DNA from 2 places in the Curtobacterium sp. MCLR17_007 genome. Region 1 is predicted to be linked to the other one. Evidence: predicted binding sites of a transcription regulator. Region 1 holds the regulator's gene; the other holds the start of a gene.
The links. Region 1 encodes HrcA, which represses chaperone genes, less so after heat shock. Its sites were predicted from a motif close to TTNGCACTCGNNNNNNNCGAGTGCNAA; they were not measured.
Positions count from the first base shown of each region.

Region 2: groL (chaperonin GroEL) is a predicted target of HrcA. The motif match lies at 10,484-10,510, and genes of this name have one in related genera.

Region 1 covers NZ_CP126271.1:1,498,055-1,507,231, reverse strand. The annotation lists gene DEJ13_RS07115 (PhoH family protein) at 1-922, opposite strand, end outside; gene DEJ13_RS07110 (histidine triad nucleotide-binding protein) at 912-1,253, opposite strand; gene DEJ13_RS07105 (16S rRNA (uracil(1498)-N(3))-methyltransferase) at 1,294-2,037, opposite strand; gene dnaJ (molecular chaperone DnaJ) at 2,037-3,155, opposite strand; gene hrcA (heat-inducible transcriptional repressor HrcA) at 3,279-4,301, opposite strand; gene DEJ13_RS07090 (DUF4870 domain-containing protein) at 4,408-4,815, shown strand; gene hemW (radical SAM family heme chaperone HemW) at 4,812-6,044, opposite strand; gene DEJ13_RS07080 (HAD family hydrolase) at 6,073-6,774, shown strand; gene DEJ13_RS07075 (DUF1990 domain-containing protein) at 6,782-7,429, opposite strand; gene lepA (translation elongation factor 4) at 7,717-9,177, opposite strand, start outside.
Region 2 covers NZ_CP126271.1:3,268,734-3,290,531, reverse strand. The annotation lists gene DEJ13_RS15555 (ABC transporter ATP-binding protein) at 1-483, opposite strand, end outside; gene DEJ13_RS15550 (DsbA family protein) at 763-1,707, shown strand; gene ypfJ (KPN_02809 family neutral zinc metallopeptidase) at 1,886-2,779, opposite strand; gene DEJ13_RS15540 (2-deoxy-5-keto-D-gluconate 6-phosphate aldolase domain-containing protein) at 2,838-3,779, shown strand; gene DEJ13_RS15535 (NAD(P)H-hydrate epimerase) at 3,804-4,496, opposite strand; gene DEJ13_RS15530 (alpha/beta fold hydrolase) at 4,530-5,315, shown strand; gene DEJ13_RS15525 (aldo/keto reductase) at 5,370-6,401, shown strand; tRNA gene DEJ13_RS15520 (tRNA-Thr) at 6,581-6,656, opposite strand; gene msrB (peptide-methionine (R)-S-oxide reductase MsrB) at 6,699-7,109, opposite strand; gene DEJ13_RS15510 (GNAT family N-acetyltransferase) at 7,165-7,641, shown strand; gene DEJ13_RS15505 (DUF2332 family protein) at 7,638-8,720, shown strand; gene DEJ13_RS15500 (DUF3263 domain-containing protein) at 8,827-9,237, shown strand; gene DEJ13_RS15495 (LytR C-terminal domain-containing protein) at 9,234-9,806, shown strand; gene DEJ13_RS15490 (cold-shock protein) at 10,066-10,269, shown strand; gene groL (chaperonin GroEL) at 10,600-12,222, shown strand; gene DEJ13_RS15480 (putative endonuclease domain-containing protein) at 12,707-13,450, shown strand; gene DEJ13_RS15475 (sensor histidine kinase) at 13,655-15,376, opposite strand; gene DEJ13_RS15470 (response regulator transcription factor) at 15,503-16,198, opposite strand; gene DEJ13_RS15465 (DNA repair helicase XPB) at 16,221-17,936, opposite strand; gene DEJ13_RS15460 (helicase-associated domain-containing protein) at 17,967-19,796, opposite strand; gene DEJ13_RS15455 (hypothetical protein) at 19,825-20,127, opposite strand; gene DEJ13_RS15450 (cold-shock protein) at 20,178-20,555, shown strand; gene DEJ13_RS15445 (DUF3027 domain-containing protein) at 20,552-21,145, shown strand; gene serC (phosphoserine transaminase) at 21,331-21,798, opposite strand, start outside.

The DNA.
Region 1 (9,177 bases):
GCCGGACCACGTCCTCGCTGCCGAGCCGGGCGAAGTGGATGTCCTGCACCTCGGAGAGGATCTGCGTGACGAGTCGGAGCCCCGAGAGGTTGCCCGGCAGGTCGACCTGGGTGATGTCACCCGTGACGACCATCTTCGACCCGAAGCCGAGTCGCGTCAGGAACATCTTCATCTGCTCGGGTGTGGTGTTCTGCGCTTCGTCGAGGACGACGAACGAGTCGTTCAGCGTGCGACCGCGCATGTACGCCAGCGGGGCCACCTCGACCGTGCCCGCCGCGAGCAGCTTCGGCACGAGCTCGGGGTCCATCATCTCGTTGAGCGCGTCGTACAGGGGCCGCAGGTACGGGTCGATTTTGTCGGTCAGCGTGCCGGGCAGGAAGCCGAGGCGCTCGCCCGCTTCGACCGCGGGCCGGGTCAGGATGATGCGGGTGACCTCGCGCCGCTGCAGGGCCTGCACCGCCTTCGCCATCGCCAGGTACGTCTTGCCGGTGCCGGCGGGACCGATGCCGAACGTGATGGTGTTCACGTCGATGGCGTCGACGTAGCGGCGCTGCCCGTCGGTCTTGGGACGCACGGACTTGTTGCGGCTGGACACGATCGGCGCACCGAAGACGTCGGCGGGGCTGCGCGCCTCGTCGATGATCCGGGCCGAGGTCGGGATGTCGCCCTGCCCGATGTCCTGTCCGCGCTTGACCATGCCGACGAGCTCGTCGACGAGCGCGCGGGCTCGGGCGACGTCGCGCTCCGGCCCCGTGAGGGTGACCTCGTTGCCGCGGACCAGGACCCGGACGCCCGGGTACTGGCGTTCGACGGTCTTCAGCAGTCGGTCCTGGGGGCCGAGCAACTGGACCATCGCGATCCCGTCGACACTGAGTTCCGAGACGGCTTCCGTCTCGGTGGGTGCGGTTTCGTCAGCTGGCAAGGGTGCCTTCCTGCAGGTCGCCTGCGAGTACGTGCGCGTGCACGTGGAACACGGTCTGTCCGGCGGATTCGCCGGTGTTGAAGACGAGACGGTACTGGCCGCCGGCACGCTCGTCGGCGATGCGTTGCGCGGTGGCCACCATGTGGGCGAGGAGTCCGGGGTCCCCGGCGGCCAACTCGGTCACGTTGGCGTAGTCCTCGGTCTTGGGGACGACCAGCACGTGTACGGGGGCCTTCGGGGCGATGTCCTCGAACGCGATGACGCGGTCGTCCTCGGTGACGACGGTCGCCGGGATCTCGCGCGCGATGATCTTCGAGAAGACGCTGCTCATGGACCCATCGTAGGACGCGCCACTGACCGGCACACCGAGTTCACCAGCGCCCCAGCCGCGACTGCAGCACCGCGAGCGCCGCGGGGCCGGCGGTGGACGTCCGCAGCACGGTGTCGCCCAGACGGACTCGGACGGCCCCGGCTGCGGACAGCCGGTCGAGCTCCGAGGCGTCGATGCCGCCCTCGGGTCCGACGACCAGCGCGATCGAGGTGGCGTCCGCCGGTGGTTCCCACGTCGCGAGCCGCTCGGTGGCGGTCGGGTCGAGGACCAGGACCACGACGCCGGCGGACGGCGCTGTGGTCGCGGCGATCGCGGTCGTCGTCACCGGGTCCGACACCGACGGCACCCGCGACCGGATGGCCTGTTTCGCCGCCTCGTGCGCGATGGCCTGCCACCGGGCCCGGCCCTTCGCGACCTTCGCGCCCTCCCACCGTGAGACACTCCGGGCCGCTGCCCACGGCACGACGTGGTCGACACCGATCTCGGTCGCCGCCTGCACGGCCATCTCGTCGCGACCGCCCTTGGCGAGCGCCTGCACGAGCGTCAGCGACGGCACGGGGACGGGCGAGGTGGTGATCGTCGCGACGGTGAGCACGAGTGCGTCGCGGTCGACGGACTCGACCGGCCCGACGACGACGGTGCCCCGGCCGTCGGACAGCCGGAGCGTCTCGCCGACCCGCACGCGCGACACCGTGACGGCATGCCGGCCCTCGAGTCCGTCGAGGGCGACGGACCCGCCGACCGTCACGCCGTCGAGCGAGTCGACCAGGTAGAGCGACGCCATCAGAAGTTGAAGAAGCGGTCGCGTAGCTTGCCGAACATGCCCTGTTGGAAGCGGGCGAGCTGCGGCGGCGACGCCTTGTGCGACTTGGCGAGCTGTTCGACCAGGCCACGCTCCTTGTGCGAGAGCTTTGTGGGGGTGACGACCTGCACGCCGACCCGGAGGTCGCCACGGCCGCTCCCGCGCAGCTTCGTCACACCGCGGTCCTTGAGCACGAGCACGTCGGCGCTCTGCACGCCCGGGCGGATCTCGAGCTGGACCGGACCGTCGAGCCCGTCGATCGTGGTGGTGGTGCCGAGGACGGCGTCGGTCATCGCGACCTCGAGGGTGGCGAGCAGGTCGTCCCCGTCGCGACTGAAGACGTCGTGGTGCCGCACCCGGATCTCGAGGTACAGGTCACCAGCGGGACCGCCCGCGGGACCGACCTCGCCCTGACCGGGCATCTGCAGCCGCAGACCGGAGTCGACGCCGGCGGGCACGTCGACGGGGACGGTCCGACGTGCGCGGACGCGCCCCTGGCCCTGGCACGTCGGGCACGGGTTGGGGATGACGGTGCCGTGTCCGCGGCAGGTGCCGCACGGGGCGCTCGTCACCACGTTGCCGAGGAGCGAGCGGACCTGGCGCTGGATGTGCCCGGTCCCGCCGCAGATGTCACACGTGCGAGGGCTGGTGCCGGGAGCGCAGCAGGAACCGCCGCACGTCTCGCAGAGCACGGCCGTGTCGACCTCGACGTCCTTGTGGGTGCCGAAGACGACCTCGTCCAGGTCGACCTCGATGCGGAGCAGGGCGTCCTGCCCGCGCTCGGCGCGGCTGCGGGGACCGTTGCCACGGCCACCACCACCCCCACCACCACCGAAGAAGGCGTCGAAGATGTCGCTGAACCCACCCGCGCCACCGCCGCCGAACGGGCTGTCGGCCGAGGGGCCGGCGTCGTAGCGGCGTCGCTGCTCGGGATCGCTCAGCACGTCGTACGCGTGCGTCACGTCCTTGAAGCGCTCGGCTGCGTCGGGGCTCGGGTTCACGTCGGGGTGGAGCTCGCGCGCGAGTCGGCGGTACGCCTTCTTGATGTCGGCGTCGGCCGCGTCGCGCGGGACACCGAGGACGTCGTAGTGGTCTGCCACGTGTTCCTCAGGAGGTTTCGTCGGTGGTGTGGATGGATCGGTCTGGAGGCCCGGGGTGCGTCCGGACGGCCTGGTGCGTCGTCGGGGTGGCGCGCACCGAGGCGGCGGACACCGGGGCGGTCGTCAATTCTCCCCGAGCAGTCTGGACAGGTACCGCGCGACCGCGCGGACCGCGGCCATGTTCGACCCGTAGTCCATGCGGGTCGGCCCGAGGACGCCCAGTCGGGCGACCTCGCCGCCGGCCGCGACGTACCCGCCGGCGACGATGCTGGTGGCGTCGAGGCCGTACTCGGCGTTCTCGACGCCGATGCGCGCGGTGACCGCGGCATCGTCGAGCTGCATCTCCCCGAACAGCCGGAGCAGGGTCACCTGTTCCTCGATCGCCTCGAGCACCGGGAAGAGGCCACCGGAGAAGTCCGACTCGCTCTTCGCCAGGTTCGCGGCGCCCGCCATCAACAGGCGGTCCTGCCGGTTGGCGGCGACCTGGTCGATCAGCGTCGCCACGACGACCCCGGCGAGGGTCTGGGACTCGGGACGGATCTGCGCCGGAATCGCACGGAGCGCCCGGGGGACGTCGTGCAGCAGCAGTCCGACGGTCGCACCGTTGAGCACGGTGCGGAGCTCGACCAGTGCGGACTCGTCGAGGTCGACGTCGGTCTCGACCACGCGCTGCTCGACCCGGGCCGTGTCGGTGATCAGGACGACCATGAGGCGGGTGTCGCCGAGCCGGACCAGCTCGACGTGCTGGACCCGCGCGCGGACCATCGACGGGTACTGCACGAGCGCGACCTGGTTCGTCAGCTGGCTGAGCAGCCGGACCGTGCGGCTCAGGACGTCGTCGAGGTCGTTCGACGCCCCGAGGAAGGTCTCGATCGCCTGCCGCTGCGCGCTGGTCAACGGACGGGCGGCAGCCAGGTGGTCGACGAAGAGCCGGTAGCCCTTGTCGGTCGGCACCCGGCCGGACGACGTGTGCGGCGCAATGATGAGCTGCTCGTCCTCGAGCAGGGCCATGTCGTTGCGGATTGTCGCCGCGCTGACGCCGAACGCGTGGCGCTCGACGATGGTCTTGGACCCGACGGGCTCGCGCGAGGCGACGTAGTCCCGCACGATGGCCTTGAGGACTTCGAGGGAGCGTTCACTGACCACCGGGACCCCTTCCTGTCGCACTGGCACTCGGACGTGTCGAGTGCTGATCCTACGCCCGGGCACCGACGTCAGGCACTTCTGCGCACCGTGCCGATACGCTCTGGGCATGAGCTACGGACAGCCGCCGAACGGACCCCAGGGCTACGGACAGCAGCCCGGCGGGCCCCAGTACCAGCCGCCCCGGCCGATGTCGCCCGAGGACCAGCGCCTCTGGGCCACGCTGACGCACATCGGCGGCATCTTCTTCAACTTCATCGTGCCGCTCGTCGCCTACGTCGTGCTGCGTGACCGAGGGCAGTTCGTCCGTGAGCACACCCGCCAGGCACTGAACTTCCACATCACCGTCGCGATCGCGAGCTTCGTCTCGGGTCTGCTGACGGTCGTGCTGATCGGGTTCGTCCTGCTGCCCGTCATGGGCGTGCTCGTGGTCGTCTTCGCGATCATGGCCGCCGTCGCCGCGAACCAGGGTCGGTTCTACCAGTACCCGCTCACGTTCCAGTTCATCAAGGCCTAGTCGAGCAGCTCGCGCACCACCGCGTCCGCGAGCAACCGGCCCCGGAGCGTCAGGTCCAGGCGCCCCGCCGTGCCGGGCGTGCCGAGGGCACTGCGGCCGTCCACGAGACCGCGTGCGATGAGTCCCGCCACCCGGCCACGGGCCTCCTGGCGGAGCTCGGACGTCGTGAGCTCGCCGCGCACGCGTGCCGCGAGCAGCACGCGCTCGACGTACCGGGTCTCGTCGTCGATGGTCTCGCGACCGGCGGCCGGGGACTCGTCGGCCAGCACCCGGGCGGCGTACGCCGCGGGGTGCTTGACGTTCCACCAGCGGGTGCCGGCGACGCTCGAGTGCGCGCCGGGTCCGACACCCCACCAGTCGTGGCCCTTCCAGTACGACAGGTTGTGCCGACTGGCGTGGGCATCGCCGCGCGCCCAGTTCGAGACCTCGTACCAGCCGTACCCCGCCTCGCCCAGGACCCGGTCGGCCAGCTCGTACATGTCGGCGGCCAGGTCGTCGTCCGGTGCCGGCAGCTCGCCCCGGGACACCGCGCGGCCCATCGCGGTGCCGTCCTCGACGATGAGCGAGTAGGCCGAGACGTGGTCCGGCTCACACGCGATCGCGGCGTCCAGTGACGTCCGCCAGTCGTCGAGGGACTCCCCCGGGGTCGAGTAGATCAGGTCGAGCGAGACGTCGAGGCCCTGCTGCTTGGCCAGGTCCACGACGATCGGCACGCGCTCGGGGTCGTGGGTGCGGTCGAGGGTGGCGAGCACGTGCGGCACCGCCGACTGCATGCCGAAGCTCATCCGGTTGAACCCGCCGGCGCGGAGCGTCTCGAGCGAGGACGCGTCGACCGAGTCGGGGTTCGCCTCGGTGGTGATCTCGGCCCCGGGCAGGATGCCCCACGTGTCGTCGACGGCCCGGAGGATCATCGCTAGGTCGCTCGCCGGCAGCATCGTCGGGGTGCCGCCACCGAAGAACACGGTGGAGACGGGCCGGCGCGGGACACCGGACCGGTCGAGCACCTGCGCCGCCCACTGGATCTCGCGCACCGCGTGCCCGGCGTAGTCGTCACGGCGGACCCCGCGCAGCTCGGAGGCCGTGTACGTGTTGAAGTCGCAGTACCCGCAGCGCACCCGACAGAAGGGCACGTGCACGTACACGCCGAAGGGGACGTCGCCCGCGTCAGCCCGCGGTGTGAGGAGTCCGTCCGCGGGTGCCGGGTCAGCGATCGGGAGAGCACTCGGCATGGACTCCATTGTCCGCCATGATGGAGCCATGGAGCACCACACCGTCCCGACCACGGTGCTGTGGGACATCGACGGCACCCTCGTCCGCAACGCGACCTCGCCGGGCAACCTCTACCACCTGGCCCTCGAGCGCGCCATCGGCCGGGACCTCCCTCAGCTCGTCGGGCACCAGCACGGCCGGACCGACGCCGGCATCATCGCCGAGCACGTCCGCGCCCACGACCTGGGCGACGAGGTCATCCCGGTCGTCAGCCGACACCTGCGCGACCTGTCCGAGGAACGACACCGCTCGGGCGAGCACCGGGTCGCCGCTCCGGGCGCAGCCGCACTCGTCGCCCGCTTCGGCACGCTCGGGTGGCGGAACGGCCTGCTCACCGGCAACTCGGCGTACCGGGCGCGGGTCAAGCTCGCCGGTGCGGGCTTCGACGTCGACGCCTTCGACTGGGACCACTCGTACTTCGGCGACGAGGCGGTCGAGCGCTCCGGCGTCACCGCCCTCGCGGCCGCCGCCCTGGCCGGTACCCGCGCCGTGATCGTCGGCGACACCCCCCGCGACGGTGAGGCCGCGGACGCCGCGGGCATCCCGTTCCTCGCCGTCGCGACCGGGGTCTACGACGTCGACGCGCTCCGCCACACCAACGCCGTCGCGATCGCCCGGGACTGCGTGTCCGACGCGCCGCTCATCGAGGACGCCATCGCGGCGCTGCCACCGCTGCGACACGAGGACTGACCGCGGACTAGTCCCCGCGCAGCGCCGTCAGGTACTTCTCTGCCATGACCCGCTGCTGACGACGGAGCAGCGGCGCGACGAAGCGCCACTTCGCGCTGGCCGGCTGCGAGAACTGCCGGATCTGCAGCCACACCGAGCCGTCGGCGGTGCGCTCGACGACGAAGGACTCCTCGCCCGACAGGGGGTGCCCCTCGAGCGTGCCGTAGGCGAAGCCCTTGCGGTCGGCTTCGTCGATGACCGACACGACGCGCACCGGCGCGTGGACCGTCTGCCCGAACGCGTGCATCGTCAGCACGGCGCTGGTGCCGGCGGTGACGAGCGGGGTGCCGTCGGCCGAGAACTGCTCGACGCGCGGCGTGCCGATCGAGGCCGGTCGGATCGGCACCCCCTGGTCGTCGAAGGTCACCGGGTTGTAGCGGACCTCGTCGTCGTCGGGCGCCTGGTCGACGCGGACCCCGATGCCGCTGCGCTCCTGGATCTGCCACGTGAGCGCCTGGGTCACCGCGGTCTCGAACCGCTGGTCGCCGTGGCCGATCCGGGCCCGGGATTCGGCCGGCGTGAAGCCCTCGGGCGGGTACGTCATGAGGTCCGGCGCCTGCGTCGCACCGACCGCTCCGTAGGTCAGGGCGGTCAGGTACCCTCCGCGGCTGCTCATGTGGCAATCGTATCGGGGCGCACGGACGTCGACGAACCAGGGCGGCGCACTGCCGGTGCGCACCGCACTGGAGGCCCAGGGGACGTCGCGGACGCATCCGTCGTGGGCAGCACGCGAACCGCCACGACGCTCGTCCGGCGGTCCGCCGACCGCAGACAGGGGCCGCGCTCGTGGTCGTCGTCATGACGACCGTGTCCGACGTCAGCGCGGCCCTGGACTCGAGCCTGCGCGGACCGCGCCGGCGGGACCGGCTGTGGTGAGCCTCCCGGCGGTCTGCCCGACAGTCCCTACTTCTTCTTCTCTTCGACGTCACCCGACAGCGCGGCGATGAAGGCTTCCTGCGGGACCTCTACGCGACCGATGGTCTTCATGCGCTTCTTGCCCTCCTTCTGCTTCTCGAGGAGCTTGCGCTTGCGGGTGATGTCACCGCCGTAGCACTTCGCGAGGACGTCCTTGCGCATCGCGCGGATGCTCTCGCGGGCGATGATCCGCGCGCCGATCGCGGCCTGGATCGGGACCTCGAACTGCTGGCGCGGGATGAGCTTGCGCAGACGCTCGGTCATCAGCGTGCCGTACGCGTACGCCTTGTCGCGGTGGACGATGGCGCTGAACGCGTCGACCTGGTCGCCCTGCAGCAGGATGTCGACCTTGACGAGGTCGGCCGCCTGGTCGCCGACCGGCTCGTAGTCCAGGCTGGCGTAGCCCTGCGTCTTGCTCTTGAGCTGGTCGAAGAAGTCGAACACGATCTCGCCGAGCGGGATCTGGTAGCGGATCTCGACACGGTCCTCGCCGAGGTACTCCATGCCGAGCAGGGAGCCGCGGCGCTGCTGGCAGAGCTCCATGATCGCCCCGACGTAGTCCTTCGGCGCCAGGATCGCGGCACGGACCATGGGCTCACGGACCTCGACGATTCGCCCGGTCGGGAACTCGGAGGGGTTCGTGACCTCGGTGACCGAGTTGTCCTCGCTGGTGACCTCGTAGATGACGCTCGGGGCCGTGGTGATGAGGTCGAGCCCGAACTCGCGGGACAGGCGCTCGGTGATGATCTCGAGGTGCAGGAGCCCGAGGAACCCGCAGCGGAACCCGAAGCCGAGCGCGACCGAGGTCTCGGGTTCGTAGACGAGCGCCGCATCGGAGAGCTTGAGCTTGTCGAGCGCTTCACGGAGGTCCGGGTAGTCCGAGCCGTCGATCGGGTACAGGCCCGAGAACACCATGGGCTTCGGGTCGGTGTAGCCGGGCAGGGCCTCGGTCGCCGGCCGCTGCGCACTCGTGACGGTGTCGCCGACCTTGGACAGGCGGACGTCCTTCACGCCGGTGATGAGGTAGCCGACCTCGCCGACCGACAGGCCCTTCGTCGGGCTCGGCTCGGGGCTCGACACCCCGATCTCGAGGATCTCGTGCGTCGACTTGGTCGACATCATCTGGACCTTCTCGCGCGGGGCGATCGAGCCGTCGATCATGCGGATGTAGGTCACGACGCCGCGGTAGCTGTCGTAGACCGAGTCGAAGATCATCGCGCGGGGCGCGGCGTCGACACGACCGACGGGTGCCGGCACCGTGCGGACGACGAGGTCGAGGAGCTCCGGCACGCCGACACCGGTCTTGCCCGACACCCGGAGGACGTCCTCGGGCTTGCCGCCGATCAGCTGCGCGAGCTCGGCCGCGTACTTGTCCGGGTCAGCGGCGGGCAGGTCGATCTTGTTGAGGACCGGGATGATCTGCAGGTCGTTCTCGAGCGCCAGGTACAG
Region 2 (21,798 bases), 1.8 Mb from region 1:
CTCGTCCATGAGGAACACCTGCGGCTGACGGACGATCGCACGGCCCATCGCGACGCGCTGTCGCTGACCACCGGAGAGCGCCTTCGGCTTGCGGCCGAGGTACTGCTCGAGGTCGAGGAGCTTGGCGGCTTCCTGTACGCGGGTGGCGCGCTCTTCCTTGCCGACGCCGGCGATCTTGAGCGCGAAGCCCATGTTCTCGGCGACGGTCATGTGCGGGTACAGCGCGTAGTTCTGGAACACCATCGCGATGTCGCGGTCCTTCGGCGGGACGTCGGTGACGTCGCGGTCGCCGATGCGGATCGCGCCGGAGTTCACTTCCTCGAGCCCTGCGAGCATGCGGAGCGAGGTGGACTTGCCACAGCCCGACGGGCCGACGAGGACGAGGAACTCGCCGTCGGCGACGTCCAGGTCGAGGGAGTCGACCGCGGGGCGGTTGCCTCCGGGGTACAGACGGGTTGCCTTGTCATAGGTGACGGACGCCATGAGCGTTCGGTCCTTTCTCCACCGGCAGGTACGTGCCGGACGATCCGAGTGAAGCGGTGCGCCCAAGGGGCCCCGGTTGGTCGTCGTCGACCAACGAGGTTCATACAACACGACTTCCCCGGTGAGCGCCAGTGTCCCGACCGCAAGGATGCCGCACGGTCGGCGCACTCCCAGTGCTGATTGGGTGGTTCCCAGAGCCCGCCACTACGATCGACCGGGTCTGTCCGCCGTGCCGGGGGGTGAGCGCGGTCGGACCCCGATCAGGAGGACGACCCACGAATGACGAACCGCCCCGAGGGTGATGCCCGCGCCGAGCGGAACCAGCGCCGAGCAGCCGCCCGCGAGCGTGCCCAGCGAGCCCGTGTCCAGCAGAAGCGTCGCCAGCGGGGTGTCCGCATCGGTCTCCAGGTGGGACTCGGAGTCGTGCTGCTCGCCGCGGTGACCGTCGTGACGCTGGTGCTCGTCGACTCGACCAAGCCCGCCGGGCCGGGGCCGTCCTCGATGTCCCGCGGCGGCATCACCATCGGGCAGGACCTGAAGGCCGTGTCCGGCGCCGCGTCGTCGTCGCCCTCGGCGAGTTCGACCGACTCGGCCGAGCCCGTCCGGATCACGATGTACGTCGACTACCTCTGCCCGGAGTGCGCCGCGTTCGAGAAGACGAACCGCACCTACATCGAGGGCCTCGTCGACTCGGGTGTCGCCACGGTCGACATCCACCCCGTCGCGACGCTGTCGAACCGCTCGCAGGGCACGAAGTACTCCCTGCGTGCCGCCAACGCCGCTGCGTGCGTCGCGCAGTCGTCGCCCGACGCGTTCTGGGCCGTCAACCGCGCGCTCTTCGCGGCGCAGCCGGAGCAGGGGACCGCCGGGCTCACCGACGCGCAGCTGCAGCGGACGATCGACCGGGTCGACGGCGTGCGCGACACCGGCACCATCAACGCGTGCATCGACGACCAGCGCTACGGCAAGTGGGTCGACGAGCGCACCTCGGCCGTCACGGGCGGCGACGTCCCCGGCACGACGCTGACGGAGTTCCCCGGAGTGCCCCTGGTGCTGGTCAACGGGCAGCGGTACGAGTACTCCCAGCCGTTCACCAACGAGGAGTTCCGCACGTTCGTGATCACCGCCGCGGGTGCCGACGACGAGACAGCGACACCCACGCCGACCCCGACCCGCACCCGGACCCCGACCGCGTCACCGTCGGCCTCGGCGTCGGCGTCCTGACCGGTCACGACACCCCGCCGGCTTGACGGCGAGTGGTCACAGGTCGTCGCTGCGCGCCGATCCGGTCGACGGTCTGCGACCGCTCGCGGGACGTGAGCGGGGTGTTGCGACCACTCGCGCAGCGCGAGGAGGGGTCGCGCAGTGCGGGGAGCTGTGCACGAGGGGCGGCGCCGCCGCGCTACAGCGAGGACGCGGGCACGCTGAGTGTGTCGCAGGTGCCGGCACCCTGCTCGTAGCCCTGCGTGAACCAGCGCACCCGCTGCGCGCTCGTGCCGTGGGTGAACGAGTCGGGGTCGACCTGTCCTCGCGAGCGCTGCTGGATGCTGTCGTCACCGACCGCGCTCGCGGCCGACAGCGCGTCCGCGATCTGCGCCCGCGTGAACGGCTCGAAGAACGTCGTGCCGTTCGCCGACTGCGTGGTGGCGGCGTCCCCCGCCCAGGCGCCGGCGTAGCAGTCCGCCTGCAGCTCGACGCGGACGCTGTCGGACGCGGCGCCGGAGCCGCTGCGGTCGGTGTCGGCGAAGGTGCCCTGGAGCTGCTGCACGTGGTGCCCCCACTCGTGCGCGACGACGTACATCTGCGCCAGCGGCCCGCCGGATGACCCGTACTCCGCCTGCAGGTCGTCGTAGAAGGCGGTGTCGAGGTAGATCGCGCGGTCGGGCGGGCAGTAGAACGGCCCCGTCGACGCCGAGGCCGTCCCGCACGCGGTGTCCGTCGACCCGTCGAACAGGAAGAAGTCGGGCGTCGAGTAGGTGATCCCGAGCTGCCGGCTCTCGGACGTCCAGTAGGTGTCGAGCGACTCGGCGGCACCCTCCATGCGGCAGTCGATGCTGGCGTTCGCGTCACGACCCGTGCGGCACTCGGCGACGGGCGACGCGTCGGAGCCGTCCTGCTGGATCGTGGTGACGCCGCTGCCGTCGCCGAGGACGCCGCTCAGGTCGACGCCGGTGAACTGCGCGATCAGGAACACCAGGATCGCCACGCCGCCCACACCACCCGCAGCGATGCCGGTGGTCCGTCCGCGCCGCTTGACCTTGCCGCCCTGCAGCTGCGAGTCGTCGTTGAACGTCATGCCCCGAGGGTACGGATCGCCGAGCCCGCGTGCACGGGGGCGCGAGTAGACACGGGGCATGCCCGTTCTCGACGAATCCCACCCCCTCTTCCTGTTCGCGATGGACCAGCGGTCGTCGCTGCTGGAGCACACCTACGACGAGTCCGGCGGCGAACCCGCGGACGAGGCCGAGGCGGAGCGCGTCCGCGCGGGCAAGCAGCTCGTCTACCGCGGGGTGCTGTCGGCACTGGCCGCCGGCGCGTCCCGCGAGCACACCGGGGTGCTGGTCGACGAGCGCTACGGCGCGGACGTCGCCCGGCTCACGAAGGAGGCCGGGCTGCAGCTCGCCATGCCCGTCGAGCGCTCCGGTCGCGAGTGGTTCGAGCTCGAGTACGGCGCCGACTGGATGGCCCACGTCGACGCCTTCGACCCGGACTGGGTGAAGGTGCTCGTCCGCGACAACCCCGCGTTCGACGCCGACCGTCGTGCGCAGCAGGCCGACGACCTGGCCGCCGTGTCCGCTGCCCTGCACGACGCCGGTCGGCCGTTCCTGGTGGAGCTCCTGGTCCCCGGCACCGACGAGCAGACGGCCTCCGTCGACGACTACGACCGCGACCTGCGCCCGGACCTGGTCGTTCAGGTGCTCGAGTACCTGCAGGACCACGGGGTCGAGGCCGACGTCTGGAAGCTCGAGGGGCTCGACCGACGCGAGGACGCCGAGCGTGTCGTCGCCACCGCGCGTCGCGACGGCCGGGACGCCGTGCAGTGCATCGTCCTCGGTCGCGACGCCCCGCAGGACCAGCTCGACGCGTGGCTGCGCACCGCGGCGTCGGTCGACGGCTTCGTCGGGTTCGCGATCGGCCGCAGCAACTGGGAGGAACCGCTCGAGGACGTCGTCCGCGAGCACCTCGACACCACGGCTGCCCAGGACCTCATCGCCGCGAACTACCGGCACTTCGTCGACACCTGGCTCGAGGCCCGCGGCGGGGTCGAGCACGGTGTGGACGCCGGCGGGATCTGACCCGCGGGGCACGGGCCGACCGGTTCAGGTCCGGATGAGGGGCTCGGTCGCGGCCAGGTCGTCCGCGATCCCGACGTCGACCAGTTCGATCCGACCGGCCAGGGTGGCACCGGGGCCGCGCAGCAGCCCGGCCTTCACCCCGCCGAACGTCACGGTGACGTCGGCCTGCAGCACGTGGTCGTCCGCCACGGCCCCGGTGTCCACGTCGATGCCGCTCGGCACGTCGACCGCGACGACGAACGGTGCGCGCTGGTCGCGGGCCAGTTCGCGGATCGCCTGGACGACCTCGCGGGCCGGGGAACGGAGCGCGGACGCGCCGTGCACGCCGATGCCGAGGACCGCGTCGAGCACCAGGTCGGCGCGGAGCGCCGCGTCCGTCGCCAGCTGTTCGGGCGCACCCTCCAGGAGGACCGCACCGGCTCCCAGCGCCGCTGCCAGGCCCGCCTCGTGCACGCGTGAGCCGACGCGCAGCACCTCCACGTGCCTCCCGTCCGATGCCAGGGCGGCACCCGCGAACAGCGCGTCACCGCCGTTGTCGCCGCTGCCCACCAGCAGCAGGACCGACCCCGGCCCGTCGTCCGGCCGCTCGGCCGGGTCGTCGAGGAGCCGACCCACGATGTGCGCGAGCCCGTCCGCTGCCCGCCGCATGAGGGGTTCGCCCGCGTCGAGGTGGGGCCGCTCCGCCGCTCGAACCTGATCGCCGCCGTAGCCGTCCATGGACGCCACAGTGCCCCGCTAGCCTGAGAGGTCATGTCACTCGTCCCCGCAGCGCCCCAGCCCCGCGCCGTCATGTCGCCCGACGGCCGACGCATCGCCACCTACGACTTCGGCGACCCCGACGCACCCGCGGTGGTGGCCGTGCACGGGTTCGCCTCGGCGGCCCTGCTGAACTGGCACGCGTCCGGGTGGACCCGCGACCTGGTCCGGGCCGGGTACCGCGTGGTGGCACTCGACCAGCGTGGGCACGGGGCGTCGTCGAAGCCGCACGAGCCCGACGCGTACTCGATGGACCTGCTGGTGGCCGACGTCACGACCGTCATCGACACCTACCTGCTCGACGACGTCGCCTTCCTCGGGTACTCGCTCGGTGCCCGCGTCGGGTGGCACACGGCCGAGCGCATCCCGGACCGCATCACGCGCGCCGTCCTCGGCGGGATCCCGGACGCCGACCCGATGCGCCGCGTCCGGGTCGACCAGGCGTGGGCGTACATCACCGACGGCACCCCGGTGGAGGACCGCGTGACGCAGGGCTACCTGACGATGGCGGCGAACGTCGAGGGCAATGACCTGCGGGCCCTGGTCGCGATGGTCGAGGGCATGCGGGACAGCGTCGAGCCGACGCCGTTGAACGCCCCCGCGCAGCCGGTCCTGATGGCGGCGGGCAGCGAGGACGGCATCCGCGACAGTGCCGTCCGGTTGGCCGAGGCGGCGCCGAACGCCTCGTTCTTCGAGATCCCGGGTCGCAACCACTTCAATGCCCCGACGTCGCGCGCGTTCCGCGAAGCGGCGATCGCGTTCCTCGGACAAGTGGGCTGACCGGTACCGCCAGGGCCTCTCGGCTCGGGGGAGCGCAGGCGTAGCGTCCGCCGCATGGAATACAGACTCCTCGGGAACAGCGGGACAGCGGTGTCCTCCCTCACCCTCGGCACCATGACCTTCGGCAGCGAAGCCGACGAAGCCACCTCACACCAGATGCTCGACGCCTTCGTCGCGGCCGGCGGCACGCTCGTCGACACGGCGGACGTGTACTCCGGCAACGAGTCGGAGCGCATCATCGGGCGGTGGCTCGCGTCCCACCCCACCGAAGCCCAGCAGGTCGTCATCGCGACGAAGGGCCGGTTCCCCCAGGGCGACGGCCCGAACGACCTCGGGCTGTCGCGGCGGCACCTGCGCGTGGCACTCGACGCCTCGCTCGAGCGGCTCGGCGTCGACCACATCGACCTCTACCAGATGCACGCGTGGGACGCCCTCACCCCGATCGAGGAGACCCTGCGCTTCCTCGACGACGCCGTCGCCGCGGGCAAGATCGGCACCTACGGGTTCTCGAACTACCTCGGGTACCAGATCACCAAGGCGGTCTACGAGGCGAAGGCGCACGGCTGGGCCCCGCCCGTGACCCTGCAGCCCCAGTACAACCTGCTCGTGCGCGACATCGAGCACGAGGTCGTCCCCGCGTGCCTCGACGCGGGCATCGGCATGCTCCCCTGGTCGCCCCTGGCCGGCGGCTGGCTGTCCGGCAAGTACCAGCGCGACGAGGCCCCCACCGGCTCGACGCGGCTCGGCGAGAACCCGGAGCGCGGCATGGAGGCGTGGGAGGCCCGCAACGGCGACGAGCGCACGTGGCAGGTCCTCGACGCGGTCTCCGCCGCTGCCGACGCACACGGTGCCTCGAAGTCGCAGGTCGCCCTCGCATGGCTGCTCGCACGCCCGGCCGTCACGAGCGTCATCCTCGGCGCCCGGACGGTGTCGCAGCTGCAGGACAACCTCGGCGCCGCGGACCTCGTCCTGACCGACGACGAGCTGCGGTCGCTCACCGACGCCAGCGCGCCGCGGATCGACGACTACCCCTACGGCACCGCCGGTGTCGCGCAGCGGGAGCGCAAGATCCAGGGCGGACGCTGAACATTCCTTGCGGGAAGCCGCGAGGTCGGTCAGGAAGCCTGGACGAGCCCCTCCGCACGGTGTCATCCTTCCGGTACGGCCGGCTGGTTACCGTGCTGAGCGCCAGGAACACTCCTGATCCGTGTTCCACCTGCGCCGAGAGCCCCGAGCGACACTGTCGCTCGGGGCTCTCGCTCTGCTGGGGCCAGCAGCGGGACTTGAACCCGCAACCCCCGTATTACAAGTACGGTGCGCTACCAATTGCGCCATGCTGGCTGACCCGCTCATCCTACCGATGCGCGGGCCCTGGCTCGCGTGCTATTCGGCCGCGGACTTCTCGGAGAAGTTCAGCGACAGCGAGTTCATGCAGTAGCGGTCGCCGGTGGGGGTGCCGAAGCCGTCGGGGAACACGTGCCCCAGGTGCGACCCGCAGTTCGCGCAGCGGACCTCGGTGCGGACCATGCCCATCGACTTGTCCTCGATGAGCGTGACGGCCTGGGGGTCGACCGACTCGTAGAACGACGGCCAGCCGCAGCCCGAGTCGAACTTCGTGCCGCTCTTGAACAGCTCTGCACCGCACGCCGCACAGGTGTAGATGCCGGCACGTTCCTCGTCCAGCAGCTGACCGGTCCAGGGCCGCTCGGTGCCGGCCTGCCGGAGGACGGCGTACTGCTCGGGGGAGAGTTCCTCGCGCCACTCGGCGTCGCTCTTCTCGACGTTGTATGCCATGGGTTCCTCCTGCTTCCGGTCGGGGTTCTTCGACCACTTCAGTAAACTCGCCCGGATGTCCGAGCATTCCGTGCACCGCACTCGATGGCCCCGCCTGACGACGGACGAACTGTACGGCATCGTCCGGCTGCGGAATCGGGTGTTCGCGCTCGAACAACGCGTCACGGACGAGGACTTCGACGGCCGCGACCGCGCGGTGGACACCGAGCACTGGTGGTTCGGAACCGACACCGAAGCGGTCGGGTACCTGCGACTGATCCGGCCAGCGACCGACGAGCGGCACCCCGCCGACAGCGTCCCACCGGCCTGGGTGGTCGGGCGGGTCGCCACGCACCCGGAGCACCGCGGCGTCGGCATCGCCAGTCGCCTGGTCGACGCGGTGCTGGGGGAGCACGGGCACGAACCGGTCGTCCTGCACGCCCAGGAGTACGTCGCCGCACTGTACGAGCGACACGGCTTCGTCCGGTTCGACGAGCCCTACGTCGAGGCCGGCATCCGGCACGTCGGGATGTACCGCGCGGCGAGCGCGTGAGCACGCGGGAGCGCTACGCGTCCTACGCCGACCGCATCGCCACCGTGTCCCCGTCCTACGCGGCCTGGGCCCGGTCGCTCGACGACGACCTCGTCGCGCTCCTCGACCGGGTCCCGGCGACGCAGCGGCAGCCTGAACTGCTCTTCGCGGTCGCGCGCAGCCTGGGTGCGGACCCGTCGGACCCGGGCGCGCTCCGCGCACTCGGACAGGAGGCCCGCCCCGCCCTGGTCACGGCCCTCACCACCGCGACGGTGCAGGCCAACGACCCGCGGCGGCTCGGTCCCGTCGTCCCGCTGCTCGCGGCGCTCGCCGAGTCGGTCGACCGGCCGCTCGGACTCGTGGACGTCGGGGCGTCCGCGGGGCTGTGCTCGATCCCGGACCGGGTGACGCTCGACTACCGCGTCGCAGCGGACGGCGCTCCGGACACCGATCCGGATCGCACCTCCGTCCCGACGTCGCACCCCGGTGCGCGGGGGCGCGATGTCCGTCAGGGAGTGCGACACCGCACCGTGCGGATGCACACCGCGCCCGCGGACCCGTCGATCCACCTGGTCGCCGACGCCTCGGGAGTGCTGCCGGCGCCGGCCACGAGGCCGATTCGCGTCGTGGCGCGGGTCGCCCTCGACCCGCACCCCATCGACCCGGCGGCGCCCGACGCACTCGACCGGCTGTCGCGGGCGGTGCCGCCGGAGGCCCTGGACCGGATCGCCCAGATGCGCGCGGCGATGTCGGCGACGCGCACCGTGCCTCCCGTCCGGGTCACCGGCCGTGTGCCGGACGACCTGGACCGCGCGGTCGACGCGCTGCCGGCCGGCTGCGAGCCCGTCGTCCTGACCACCGGCACGCTCGTCTACGTGCCGGGAGCCGCCCGGCAGCAGGTCGTCGACCGGATCCGCGAGCGTGGACTCCGGTGGATCGCGCTCGAGCGAACCGGCATCCTGACCGGTGTCGCGAGCACGCTGCCCGACGACGTCGACCCCGCCGACCCCGACGCCTTCGCGACGCTCTCGCTCGACGGGCGGGCCATCGCCGTGTCGGACGCGTTCGGCACCGTCATCCGGTGGCTCCGCCGGGTCTGAGAGCCCGCGAGGGCGATTCCGCGACAGTCCAGGGCCATGCCAGGGTCGGCATCCACCAGACCCCTACGATGTGCGAGACCTGTTCCCCGAACGCGATCGGACCGTCGTGACCACCATCCCCGCGGACGAGCTCAGCGAGCTCGCCAAGCACGTGCTCGCGTTCGAGCACGAGCGGGCACGGCACGACCGGACGAAAGAGGCGGAGATCCGTGTCGAGTTCGACATGTCGCCGGCGCGGTACTACCAGGTGCTCAACCGGGTGATCGACTCGCCCGCGGCGCTCGCGTACGACCCGCAGCTGGTCGGCCGCCTGCAGCGGCTGCGCCAGTCCCGCGTGGGTGCGCGGGCCGCCCGGAGCTTCGTCGCGCCGGACGCCGAGCGCGCTGTCCCGCCGGGCGCCGGGCGCTCTGTCGCGCCGGGCGCCGGGCGCTCTGGCGCGCCGGGCGCCGGCCGCTTCGTCGCGCCGGGGGCGGGGGCGACCTCGCCGGGACCCCACCGAACCGAAGAGGAACGATGACGAGATTCCCCCATGACCGTTTCGACGACGTGACCGATGGTCCGCGCGTCGGGGCGCACCGCGGCATGCACCGCCGCGGTCGCGGATGGATCGCGTTCGCCTGGGCGGCGCTGGCCACGGGGGTCCTCGTCGGGATCGGCGTGCTCGTGCTCGCCTTGCTCAACGGCAGCTACTCGTTCTCCGGGCCCGACGCGTCGTCGTCCCCGTCGGCGTCGGCGTCGTCGTCGGCATCGGCGGCGCCCTCCGAGTCGGCCTCCCCGTCCGAGCCCGCAGCTGCCGGGCCGTCCGACCAGGGCAGCACGACGCTCGTCGTCCTCAACGGCACGACGACCGCCGGGCTCGCCGCGAAGGGCACGGCGACGCTGACGACCGCCGGGTGGACCGTGACCTCGAGCGGCAACGCCGGGACGACCGGCACCGCGTCGACCGTCGTGTACTACCAGCAGGAGTCCCAGAAGGCCCTGGCGGAAGGCATCGCGAAGTCGATCGGCACCACCGCCGTGGAACAGTCGACTGCATTCCCGAACGCTGACGTGAGCGTCGTCCTGGGCGCCGACTACAGCGGTTGATCGGCGTTCTCGGACATTCCGCGCATCTGTTTGTAACAACTGTGTTTCCGGCACGTTGAGTTCCGGGGGTCACTGTGGGAAATGTCCGTCACACCCCTTGCCGGATCGTCGTTCCTGATTAGAGTCACAAGTGGTCAACCCGTGATCGGAATGTCGTCGGACCTCGGTGCGCACGCCAGGAACACCCCGGCCGGGACCCGACGGCGTCACCCGACGGCTCCGTCGTTCGCTACAGCAGTACCGCAGGGAGCAACAGATCATGGCCAACGGAACCGTGAAGTGGTTCAACGCCGAGAAGGGTTTCGGCTTCATCACCGTCGATGGAGGTGGCCAGGACGTCTTCGTCCACTACTCGGCCATCGACATGAACGGCTACAAGGTCCTCGAAGAGGGCCAGGCGGTGACGTTCGACGTCGGCACCGGGTCCAAGGGCCCGCAGGCCGAGTCGGTGCGTCCGGCGTAGTCGCCGAACCACTCGCGAACGCGTCGTCCCCTCGGGGGCGGCGCGTTCGTCCGTGTCGGGCCGGGGCGGCGCGTGTGTCCTGGCGGGCCGCGGCGTCGCGTGTGCCGGGCCGCGGCGTCGCGGGTGTCGTCGCGGTCGGGCTCGGTCCGTGTGTCCTGGCGGTCGGGCTCGTTCCGCGTGTTGCACTCTCAGGGGTCGAGTGCCAGAATCGGGCTTGGCACTCGGTCGTACTGAGTGCCAGGTGCACCGGCTGACGCCGCGTGCGCAGGCGCTCGGTCACGCTGAGCGCCGGAAGACCCCCACGTTGTCCGGGAGGGACGAGAAACTCACATGGCAAAGATCATTGCTTTCGACGAAGAGGCCCGTCGTGGCCTCGAGCGCGGCCTGAACCAGCTGGCCGACGCCGTGAAGGTGACGCTCGGCCCGCGCGGCCGCAACGTCGTCCTCGAGAAGAAGTGGGGCGCCCCCACGATCACGAACGACGGTGTCTCCATCGCCAAGGAGATCGAGCTCGACGACCCGTACGAGAAGATCGGTGCCGAGCTCGTCAAGGAGGTCGCCAAGAAGACCGACGACGTCGCCGGTGACGGCACGACCACCGCGACCGTGCTCGCCCAGGCCCTCGTCCGCGAAGGCCTCCGCAACGTCGCCGCCGGTTCGGACCCCGTCTCGCTGAAGCGCGGCATCGAGAAGGCCGTCGCGGCCGTCTCGGACCAGCTGCTCGCGAACGCCAAGGAGATCGAGACCAAGGACCAGATCGCCGCCACCGCGTCGATCTCGGCCGCGGACCCGACCATCGGTGCGCTCATCGCCGAGGCGATCGACAAGGTCGGCAAGGAAGGCGTCGTCACCGTCGAGGAGTCCAACACCTTCGGCACTGAGCTCGAGCTCACCGAGGGCATGCGCTTCGACAAGGGCTACCTGTCGCAGTACTTCGTGACGGACCCCGAGCGTCAGGAAGCCGTCTTCGAGGACGCCTACATCCTGATCGTCAACTCGAAGATCTCGAACATCAAGGACCTGCTGCCGGTCGTCGACAAGGTGATCCAGGCGGGCAAGCAGCTCCTCATCATCGCTGAGGACGTCGACGGCGAGGCCCTGGCCACGCTCGTCGTGAACAAGATCCGCGGCATCTTCAAGTCCGTCGCCGTCAAGGCCCCGGGCTTCGGCGACCGTCGCAAGGCCATGCTGCAGGACATCGCGATCCTGACCGGTGGCCAGGTCATCTCCGAAGAGGTCGGTCTCAAGCTCGAGAACGCCACGCTCGACCTGCTGGGCAAGGCGCGCAAGGTCGTCATCACCAAGGACGAGACCACCATCGTCGAGGGTGCCGGCGACAGCGAGCAGATCGCGGGCCGCGTCCGTCAGATCCGTTCCGAGATCGAGGCGACCGACTCCGACTACGACCGCGAGAAGCTCCAGGAGCGCCTCGCCAAGCTCGCCGGTGGCGTCGCCGTCATCAAGGCGGGTGCCGCGACCGAGGTCGAGCTCAAGGAGCGCAAGCACCGCATCGAGGACGCCGTCCGCAACGCCAAGGCCGCTGTGGAAGAGGGCATCGTCGCCGGCGGTGGCGTCGCCCTCATCCAGGCCGGCAAGGTCGCGCTCGACGGGCTCACGCTCGAGGGTGACGAGGCGACGGGCGCGAACATCGTCCGCGTCGCGATCGACGCGCCGCTCAAGCAGATCGCGCTCAACGCCGGTCTCGAGCCCGGTGTCGTCGCCGCCAAGGTCCGCGAGCTCGAAGCGGGCTGGGGCCTCAACGCCGCGACCGGTGAGTACGTCGACCTGATCGCCGCGGGCATCATCGACCCGGCCAAGGTCACGCGCTCGGCGCTGCAGAACGCCGCGTCGATCGCCGGTCTGTTCCTCACGACCGAGGTCGTCGTCGCCGACAAGCCCGAGCGCGCTGCTGCCGCTCCCGCTGGCGACCCGACGGGTGGCATGGACTTCTGATCCAGTCCTGACACGGAAGGGCCCTCGCACGCTGCGCGTGCGGGGGCCCTTCCGCGTGCGTGGCCCTTCCCGCCGCCACCCCCCCACCCCGCCTGCCCCCCAGGCATCGGGGCACACGTCGCACGACCCGCCGCTCAATCCCGTCGAGGTCGCTCAGCGTGCCGCTCGCGCTCGGCGACGCCGACACTCTGCGCGACGTCGGTGTCGCGTCCACGGCGTTTCCTGCGACCGCCTCGGCCGTGCATCCTCCTGCACAGGAGGGCCGTTCGAGTCGGTCTCCACAGGTTCGGTGCAAGGCGGGCCCAGTTCGCACGCCGGCGTGATCCTGCTGGGTATGGCACGTCCTCGTCCGCTCCCGCCGCACATCGTCTCCGGCCCGTTCCGCGTTCGGGACGCGCTCGCCTCCGGTGTCGATGCCGGCCGTCTCCGCCGTCGTGACCTCCATGCCGTCATCCACGGAGTCCGGTCGACTGAGCCATCGTCCGTGGTCCAGGCGCTCGCGGTGGTCATGCGGTGCGACCAGTTCTTCAGCCACACGACGGCAGCCGGCCTGTGGGGCGCTCCATTGCCGAGCCACGTCCAAGACCGGTCCGCGGTGCACGTGTCCACGGCCGGGGCGGGACCGCTGATGCGGCGTCCGGGCATCGTGGCGCATCGAGCGCACGTCACCCCCGACCAAGTCACCACGCTCGACGGCGGCCTCCGAGTGAGCAGCCCGGCCCGGGCGTGGTTCGAGTGCGCGGCGGAGTTGGACCTCCGGTCGCTCGTCATCGTCGGCGACGCGCTCGTCGGGCGCAGCGAGCACACGACCATCGGTGACCTGGCTGCACAGATCCGACCGGGCAACCGTCACGTTCGGTTGGCGCGGGCAGCCCTCGACCACGTCCGGGTCGGATCCGAGTCGCCCATGGAGACAGGTCTGCGGCTCGACGTGATCGACGCCGGGTTCCCAGAGCCCGAACTCAATCTCGAAGTACGCGACGACGCCGGGCACTTCCTGGGGCGTGTCGACATGGCGTGGCCCGCGTACCGCATCGCGCTCGAGTACGACGGCGACCACCATCGGGAACGGGACGCTTTCCGACACGACCAGCGCCGTGGGAACGGCTTCGCGGTGAGTGACTGGCTCGTCATCCACGCCACCGGCGCTGACGCGGTGCGCACGGCTGTGCTGTTCGAGCGACTTCGTCAGGCGTTCGCGCAACGCTCGCGGATCCACGTCGAATGACATGCCGCGCGCGTGCCGTCCACGTCGCAGAACCTGTCTGTCGCGACGTCGCATAACTCGCCGCGGGCGAGCGATCGACGTCGCGGAGTCGGCCGTCGTCCGCGGTGAAGAGCGGCAGGTTGAGCGACTTCGGCGGAGGTGAGCGGCGGGTTGTGCGACGCGGAGATGCGCGGGACGCGCGGCGGGCAGCCGCGCGCCGCGGCGTCAGGACGCGGGGGGCGCCTCGGGAGCGAGGGTCGGCGCCCAGTCACGGGGGAGCAGGGGGAGCCAGATGCGGAAGGTGGCACCGCCACCGGGGGTGTCGATGACCTCGACCGACCCGCCGTGCGCCGCGACGATCCCGGACACGATCGCGAGCCCCAGGCCCGAGCCGCCCGTGTCCCGCGCGCGCGAGGTGTCGGCACGCCAGAAGCGCTGGAAGATCTTCTCGCGCAGCTGCGGCGGGATCCCCTCGCCGTGGTCGATGACGTCGATGTGCGCCATCCCACGGTCGTCGTCGACGCCGATGCCGATCTCGATGGGGTCGTCGTACGCGGTGAAGCGCATGGCGTTGCCCATCAGGTTGGTCACGACCTGGCGGATCTTGTTCTCCTCGGCCAGGACGATCGGCGGACGCTTCGGCAGCACGACCGTGGGCAGGGGAGTGGTCTCGGTGCCGACCGGCCCCTCGATCTCCATCGCCCGGTTGCGCCGGGCACGCAGCCGCGCCAGGGTCTGGCGCGAGAACGCGATCGGCCCCGTGGTGTTCGCCGACGGGGACGTGGGGGCGGAGTCGGCCGAGGTCGGGGTGACGGCACCCGGTCCGAACGCCGACGGCGCCCGCACGGCCTGGGGCACGTTCTCGCCCGTGACCGAGTCCTCGACCAGGACCTGGATCTCGCGGTCGGGGTTCGACGCCATGGTGTCGAGCGCTGAGTCGCGGGCGATGGCGACCAGGTCGACCGGCCCGAGCTCGAGCGGCTTGGACTCGTCGATGCGGGCGAGCTGCAGGAGGTCCTGCACGAGCAGCCCCATGCGCTGCGCCTCTTTCTCGATGCGCTCCATCGCCTGGGCGACGTCCTCGTCCTTGCGGAGCGCACCCATCCGGTAGAGCTCGGCGTACCCGCGGAGCGACACCAGCGGCGTGCGGAGTTCGTGCGAGGCGTCGCCGACGAAGCGACGCATCTGCGCGATCGTGCGTTCGCGGTCCTCGAACGCGCTGTCGATCCGCTCGAGCATCGCGTTGAGCGACCGGTTCAGGCGACCGACCTCGGTGTTCGGGGTGTCGGCGTCGAGGCGCTGGTTGAAGTCGCCGGCAGCGAACCGGGCGGCGGTGTCCTCGACGTCGCGCAGGGGGTCGAACGTCGCGGTCACGAGCAGCCGGGTCAGCATCGCGCCGAGCAGGATCACCGAGACGCCGAACCCCAGGAAGATCACCGTGAACCGGGCGATCGTCTGGTCGGTGTCCGCGCTCGACACGGCGACGAGCACGTAGCCGGTCTCGGTCGCACCCGTCGTCAGGTTCTGCAGGTTGGCGGGGATGACCTGCGCGCGCCACTCGTGGTTGTGCTGCTTGTCGTAGAGCGTGAACGGGGTGTTCGCCTTGGTCGCGGCCGGGAAGTCGACGGTCGCGATGTCCGGCTGCGAAGTCGATTGCGTGTCGCAGATCTGCTTGCCGTCGCTGTCGTAGGCGGCGACGTAGGAGCTCTTCTCGAGCACCATCGTGAGCTTGCAGTACTGCTCACCGTCGCTGATGTTCTGCCCCTCGAGCTGCGAGGTCGTCGTCGTGACCTGGTTGTCGAGCCGGGAGACCAGGTAGGTGGACAGGACGGTCATCGTGCCCAGGCCGGCGACGAGCAGCCCGAGCGCCACCAGGAGCACCGTGATCCCGGTGATCTTGGTGCGCAGGGAGATCCCGTCCCACCAGCGGTTCATTCTCGCGTGCATGCTGCCCCAACGGTAGACGGCGCCCGACCGGTGAAACCGGACGAGCGCCGTGAGAACGGCGCCCGCCCGGTGGAACCGGACGAACGCCGTGAGGACGACCGGGCGACGAGCCCGCCCGCACGTGGGCTACGAGGCCTTGGACGCCTTGAGCATGTACCCGAAACCACGCTTGGTCTGGATGATCGGCTCGGTGGAGTACTGGTCGAGCTTGCGACGCAGGTACGAGATGTAGGACTCGACGATGCCGGCGTCGCCGTTGAAGTCGTACTCCCACACGTGGTCGAGGATCTGCGCCTTCGACAGCACGCGGTTGGGGTTCAGCATGAGGTAGCGCAGCAGCTTGAACTCGGTGGGCGAGAGCTCGATCTGCGCGTCGCCGATCGTGACCTCGTGCGTGTCCTGGTCCATGGTGAGCTCGCCGGCGCGGATGATCGCGTCTTCTTCGTCGTTCATCGTGCGACGCAGGATCGCCTTGATGCGGGCGACGATCTCGTCGAGCGAGAACGGCTTGGTCACATAGTCGTCGCCACCGACCGTGAGCCCGGTGATCTTGTCCTCGGTGTCGTCCTTCGCGGTGAGGAAGAGGATCGGCGAGGTGTACCCGGACGAGCGCAGGCGCTTGGTGACACCGAACCCGTTCATGTCGGGGAGCATGACGTCGAGGATGATGAGGTCGGGTTCTTCCTCGAGCACGGCGGAGATGGCCTGGGCGCCGTTCCCCACTGCGCGGACGGCGAACCCGGCGAACCGCAGCGAGGTCGTCAGGAGGTCGCGGATGTTCGGCTCGTCATCGACGATGAGGATCTTGGGTCCATCGGTCATGGCCCTATCCTCTGACTGTTCCCTAAGCGTTCCCTGAGAGCGTCTGGGGTACGCCCTGGATCTGGTCGGCGTCGAGGATCGTGTACGAGTAGCCCTGCTCGGCCAGGAACCGCTGCCGGTTCTGGGCGAAGTCCTGGTCCACGGTGTCGCGGGTCACGAGCGTGTAGAACGACGCGGGGAGGCCGTCCTTGTTCGGCCGCAGCAGCCGACCGAGCCGCTGCGCCTCTTCCTGCCGCGACCCGAACGACCCGGACACCTGGACGGCGACCGTGGCGTCGGGCAGGTCGACGGAGAAGTTCGCGACCTTGGAGACGACCAGGACGTCGATCTCGCCGTCGCGGAACGCCTGGTACAGCCGCTCGCGCTCGTCGACGGGCGTCGACCCGGTGATCTCGGCCGCGTCGAGGGAGGCAGCGAGTGCGTCGAGCTGGTCGATGTACTGCCCGATCACCAGGATCTGCTCGCCGCGGTGCTTCTCGATCAGGGCCCGGACGACCGGGGTCTTGGCCGGCGTCGTCGCCGCGAGCCGGTAGCGCTCGTCGTCGCTCGACGCCGCGTACTCCAGCCGGTCCTCGTGCGGCAGGTCGATGCGGACCTCGTAGCACTCGGCTGGGGAGATGTAGCCCTGGGCCTCGATCTCCTTCCACGGGGCGTCGTACCGCTTCGGACCGATGAGCGAGAACACGTCGCCCTCGCGGCCGTCCTCGCGAACGAGGGTCGCGGTGAGTCCCAGGCGACGACGGGCCTGCAGGTCGGCGGTCAGCTTGAAGACGGGCGCCGGCAGCAGGTGGACCTCGTCGTAGACCACGAGGCCCCAGTCGAGCGCGTCGAGGAGCGACAGGTGCGTGTACTCGCCCTTCCGGCGCGCGGTGAGGATCTGGTAGGTCGCGATCGTGACGGGCCGGATCTCCTTGACACTGCCGGAGTACTCGCCGATCTCGTCCTCGGTGAGCGACGTCCGCTTGAGCAGCTCGGACCGCCACTGTCGCGCGGAGACGGTGTTCGTGACGAGGATGAGCGTGGTCGCCTTGACGGTGGCCATCGCCCCCGCGCCGACGAGCGTCTTGCCCGCGCCACACGGCAGCACGACGACGCCGGACCCCTGCGCGAAGAAGCTCTGGACCGCGTCCTGCTGGTACTGGCGCAGGTCCCACTCGGTGGTGTCGAGGTCGATCGCGTGCGGCTGTCCGGGGGTGTACCCGGCCAGGTCCTCGGCCGGCCAGCCGAGCTTCACCAGCTCCTGCTTGACCTGCCCGCGTGCCCACTGCTGCAGCTCGATCGCGGTGTCGGACCGCTTGTCGCCGAGCAGCGGCTTGATGCGCTTGGACCGGGTCACCTCGGCGAGGACGGTCGGGTCGGTCGCCGTCAGCAGCAGCCTCGGCTGGCGCTCGAGCTCCTCGCCCGGCGAGTTCGCGATGACCGGCGCGTCCTCGCGCTCCTCGCGGCGGATGACGAGCCGGCCGTACCGGCTGACGGTGTCGCGGATGTCGACGGTGACGCTCTGCGGCACCGGGAACTTCGCGAAGCGCTCGAGGGTGGCGATCATGCTCTCGGCGTCGTGGCCCGCGGCGCGCGCGTTCCACAACCCCAGGCGCGTGACCCGGTAGGTGTGCACGTGTTCGGGGGCGCGTTCGAGCTCGGCGAACACCGCGAGCTCGTGGCGTGCGTCCTCGGCGTCGGGGTGTGCGACCTCGAGCAACACCGTGCGGTCGCTCTGGACGATCAGCGGTCCGTTCATGACCTGCCAGCCTAGCCGGGTGCGCCTGGGTCAGGCTTCGCTGTCGACGGACACGACGAGCGACAGGGGCAGGGTGCGCTCCACGTCGGCCGCCGTGTCCTTGCCGCGGATGCGTCCGGCGGCGACGGACGTGGGCACGATCGAGAACGGCCGCTCGGTGCCGTCCGGCATCCGGACGACGACGCGGATGGGTGTGCGACCCCGGACGGCCAGGTCGATCTGCCGTCCGAGCCACTCCTGCTCCGGCTCGGCGTCGCCCCGTTCCGTCGTGAGACGGAGCCGTCCGACGACGGCGCGCGCGGCGGCTTCCGGCGACCGGGTCGCGGCACGGCGACGACCGGGAGGCCCGTGGTGCGTCTCGGGGCGGGCGCCGGGTTGCAGCACGGCCGGGTAGCGCTGGTCCTCCAGCGCCGCGTGGACGACGTGCGCCGGGTAGCGGGTCACCAGTGTCGTCAGGTCGGGCCGCTCCCACGCCATCTGGCGGAGCTCGGCGTCCACCCCGATCAGGTCGAGCTGGTCGGGGGTGCCGCGCACGACGGCACCGAGCCCGTCCCCCGCTCGGTCGACCACGATGCTGCCGTCACGGGCGGCGACCTCGTCGACCAGGTAGGCCAGGGGCTGCGGGACGCCGGTCAGTCCGATGCGTTCGAACAGGCCGAGCACGTCGTCGCGGGACCTGCCGGCGCGCAGGGCCCGCCGCAGGGAGTCGTCCGACACGCGGTACCGTGCGGCGAGCCCCGGGGCCTCGAGGTCGGCGACGCTGCGGAGCTCGGCGTCGGCCGCGGGGGCGAGCGGTCCGGGTGCGATGACCGTCAGGTCGTGCTGCAGGTACACGCCCTCGACCGTCTGCGGCAGGTCGTCGGCGGCGACCCGGGCAGCGGCGGACGCGTCGTCGCCGAGCAGGGTCGAGCCGGAGTCGGTGACGATGCCCTCGACGGTCAGTCCGAGCGCGTTCGCGGTGCCGGCGACGTCGAGCAGGGTCGCGTCCAGCCAGCGCGCGCCGGCGGGGTAGGCCCAGCGGCCGAGGGCGACCAGGTCGCGCCAGTCCGTGCCCGCGAGTGCGAGGACGTCGTGCACCGCGGGGTCGAGCATGTCGTGCCAGCGCGTGACGAGGTCGGTCCACCGCTCCGGCCACGAGGTCGTCAGCCACGCTCGGCCGGTGTCGGTGAGTGCCCAGGTGTGGTCGTCCGGGACCGTGAAGCGGATGTGCGCGAGCAGCGCGAGGCGTCCGGGGACGACCTCGGCGTCGGCGCCGGACCGCTCGGCGAGCTGTCGGGCGAGCGGGGACCCGATGCCGCCCTTGACCAGTTCGCGCACGCCGCCGTCCTCGACCGCCCGCAGGAGCTCGGCGAGCACGGTCATCGTCGTGAACGCGTGCTCGGCGCCCGTGGCGCGTGCGGCGTCCGGGCCGACCGTGTCGGTGACGGGACGGTCGGGGCGGTCGTGCTGCGAGCCTCCCCCCACCGGCACGGCCGACTCGCCGCTGGCGGGTCGATCCGGAACCGGCGGCGTGGCCCCATGCAGGGCTGCGAGGTCGGGGTGGGCGGCCACGCGTGCGGCGACCGCGTCGTCGACCCGGCCGTCGTCGTCTGCCAGGCCGAGGGCGACGGCGGGAGCCAGGTCGTCACCCGTCGAGCCGTCCCGGAGCGCCAGCAGGGTGCGGCGGGGGAGTCGCTCGACCGCTGCGTCGACCGCGGCCTCGGCGCGGAATGCCTCGGCGAGGTCGAAGAAGTCGGTGATGCTCTGGGGCCCGGTCTCACCGAGCACGGCGGTGGGCAGACCGCGCGCGACGATCAGCCGCTCGAGGTCGTCGTCCGGCATCGCCCGCAGTCGGGCGGCCAGGTCGGCGGTGGTCGTCATCGTCCTTCGCCCGCGTCCGGAGCGGACGTCAGCGTGCCTCGTTCTTGTGTTCGCGGGCCTTGCGCGTCCAGACGGTCGCGAGCAGTGCCAGGATCAGCACCATCGCGATGGGCGGTCCGACGTAGATCACGCTGAGGGCGACCGGCCAGATGCCGGTGCCGGGGATCGTGCCGATGGTCAGCCACCCGACGATCATCACGATGAAGCAGATGATCGTGAAGAGGACGATCCCACCGACCATGAACGCGATGACGCGTTCGGTACGATTGGACGTCGCCGGGGGTTGCGCGGAGTTCCGCGTGTCCCCGGGGGATCGGGTCGGCTTGGCCATCTGCCCAGGATATCCGCACCACGGCCGCACACACATCGAGGAGTCCACGCATGCCCACCGGCAAGGTCAAGTTCTACGACGACCAGAAGGGGTTCGGGTTCATCACCGGCGACGATGGTGACCAGGTGTTCCTGCACGCGTCCTCGCTGCCAGAGGGCACGACCACCGTCAAGGCCGGTGCGCGACTCGAGTACGGCGTCGTGCAGGGCAACAAGGGCTCCCAGGCGCTGTCGGTCCGGCTGCTCGACCCGAAGCCGTCGCTGGCGAAGATGTCGCGGCGTTCGGCGGACGACATGGCCGTGATCGTCGAGGACCTCGTGAAGGAGCTCGACCGGATCAGCGGGGACCTCCGCCACGGCCGCTACCCGAAGAACGGCACACGCATCGCCGCGATCCTGCGGCACGTCGCAGACCAATTGGACGCATGACCATGACGACCGAGCACACCGACCTGACCGAACTGGCCCGCACCGCGCTGCTCGAGGTGACCCCGGAGTCCACCGTCGGCGCCCCCGCGGGCACCACGGACGAGGGCGACGGGGTGGTCTCGGTCCTCTTCGCGAACCGAATGCCCGGCTACCCCGGGTGGCGCTGGACCGTCAGCATCGCCCATGTCGAGGGCGACGAGCCCACGGTGCTCGAGGTCGAGCTCATGCCCGGTGACGGTGCGCTGCTCGCCCCGGAGTGGGTGCCGTGGTCGGAGCGGCTGGCCGAGTACCGCGCGGCGCAGGACGACGAGGCGCACGACGAGTCCGATGACGAGGACGACCAGGACGACGACGCTGACTACGACGAGTCCGACGACGACGAGTCGGACGACGACGAGTCGGACGACGACGACGATGACGAGTCGGACGACGACGATGACGACGAGTCGGACGACCAGTTCGACGAGGACGACGACTTCACGGACGCCGACGAGGGCGACCTCGCCGAGTCGGACGACGACGAGATCGAGGGCGTCGACGTCGACCAGCTCGCAGACGTCCGCGAGCCCGCCCCTGACGAGCAGCACTGACGAGCAGCACTGACGAGCAGCGCTGACACCGTCACACTGCACCGACGAACGGACACGGCACCGCGGATCTCCGCGGTGCCGTGTCCGTTCCGTGGTGCTGTGGCGTGCGCTGACCCGCGCCGGCGTGCGCTGACCCGCGCCGGCGTGCGCTGACCCGCGCCGGCGTGCGCTGACCCGCGCCGGCGTCAGGCGCCGAGCTGGCCGACGACGTAGGTGATCGCCCGCACGAGCTGCTGCACGTCGTCGGGGTCGATCGCCGTGAAGGTCGCCACGCGCAGCTGGTTCCGCCCGAGCTTCCGGTACGGCTCTGTGTCGACGATGCCGTTCTGGCGGAGCGTCGCGGCCACGGCGGCGGCGTCGATCGCGTCGTCGAGGTCGATCGTCGCCACGACCTGCGACCGGTGCTGCGGGTCGGTGACGAACGGCGTCGCCCAGTCGACCGACTCGGCCCAGTCGTAGAGCGTCGAGGACGAGGTCTTGGTGCGGACGTCCGCCCACGCGAGTCCGCCCGAGCCGTTGATCCACGACACCTGGTCGTCGAGCAGCAGGAGGGTCGAGAGGGCCGGGGTGTTCAGCGTCTGGTTCAGACGGGAGTTGTCGACGGCGTTCTTGAGCGACAGGAACTCGGGGATGTAGCGGCCCGAGGCGGCGAT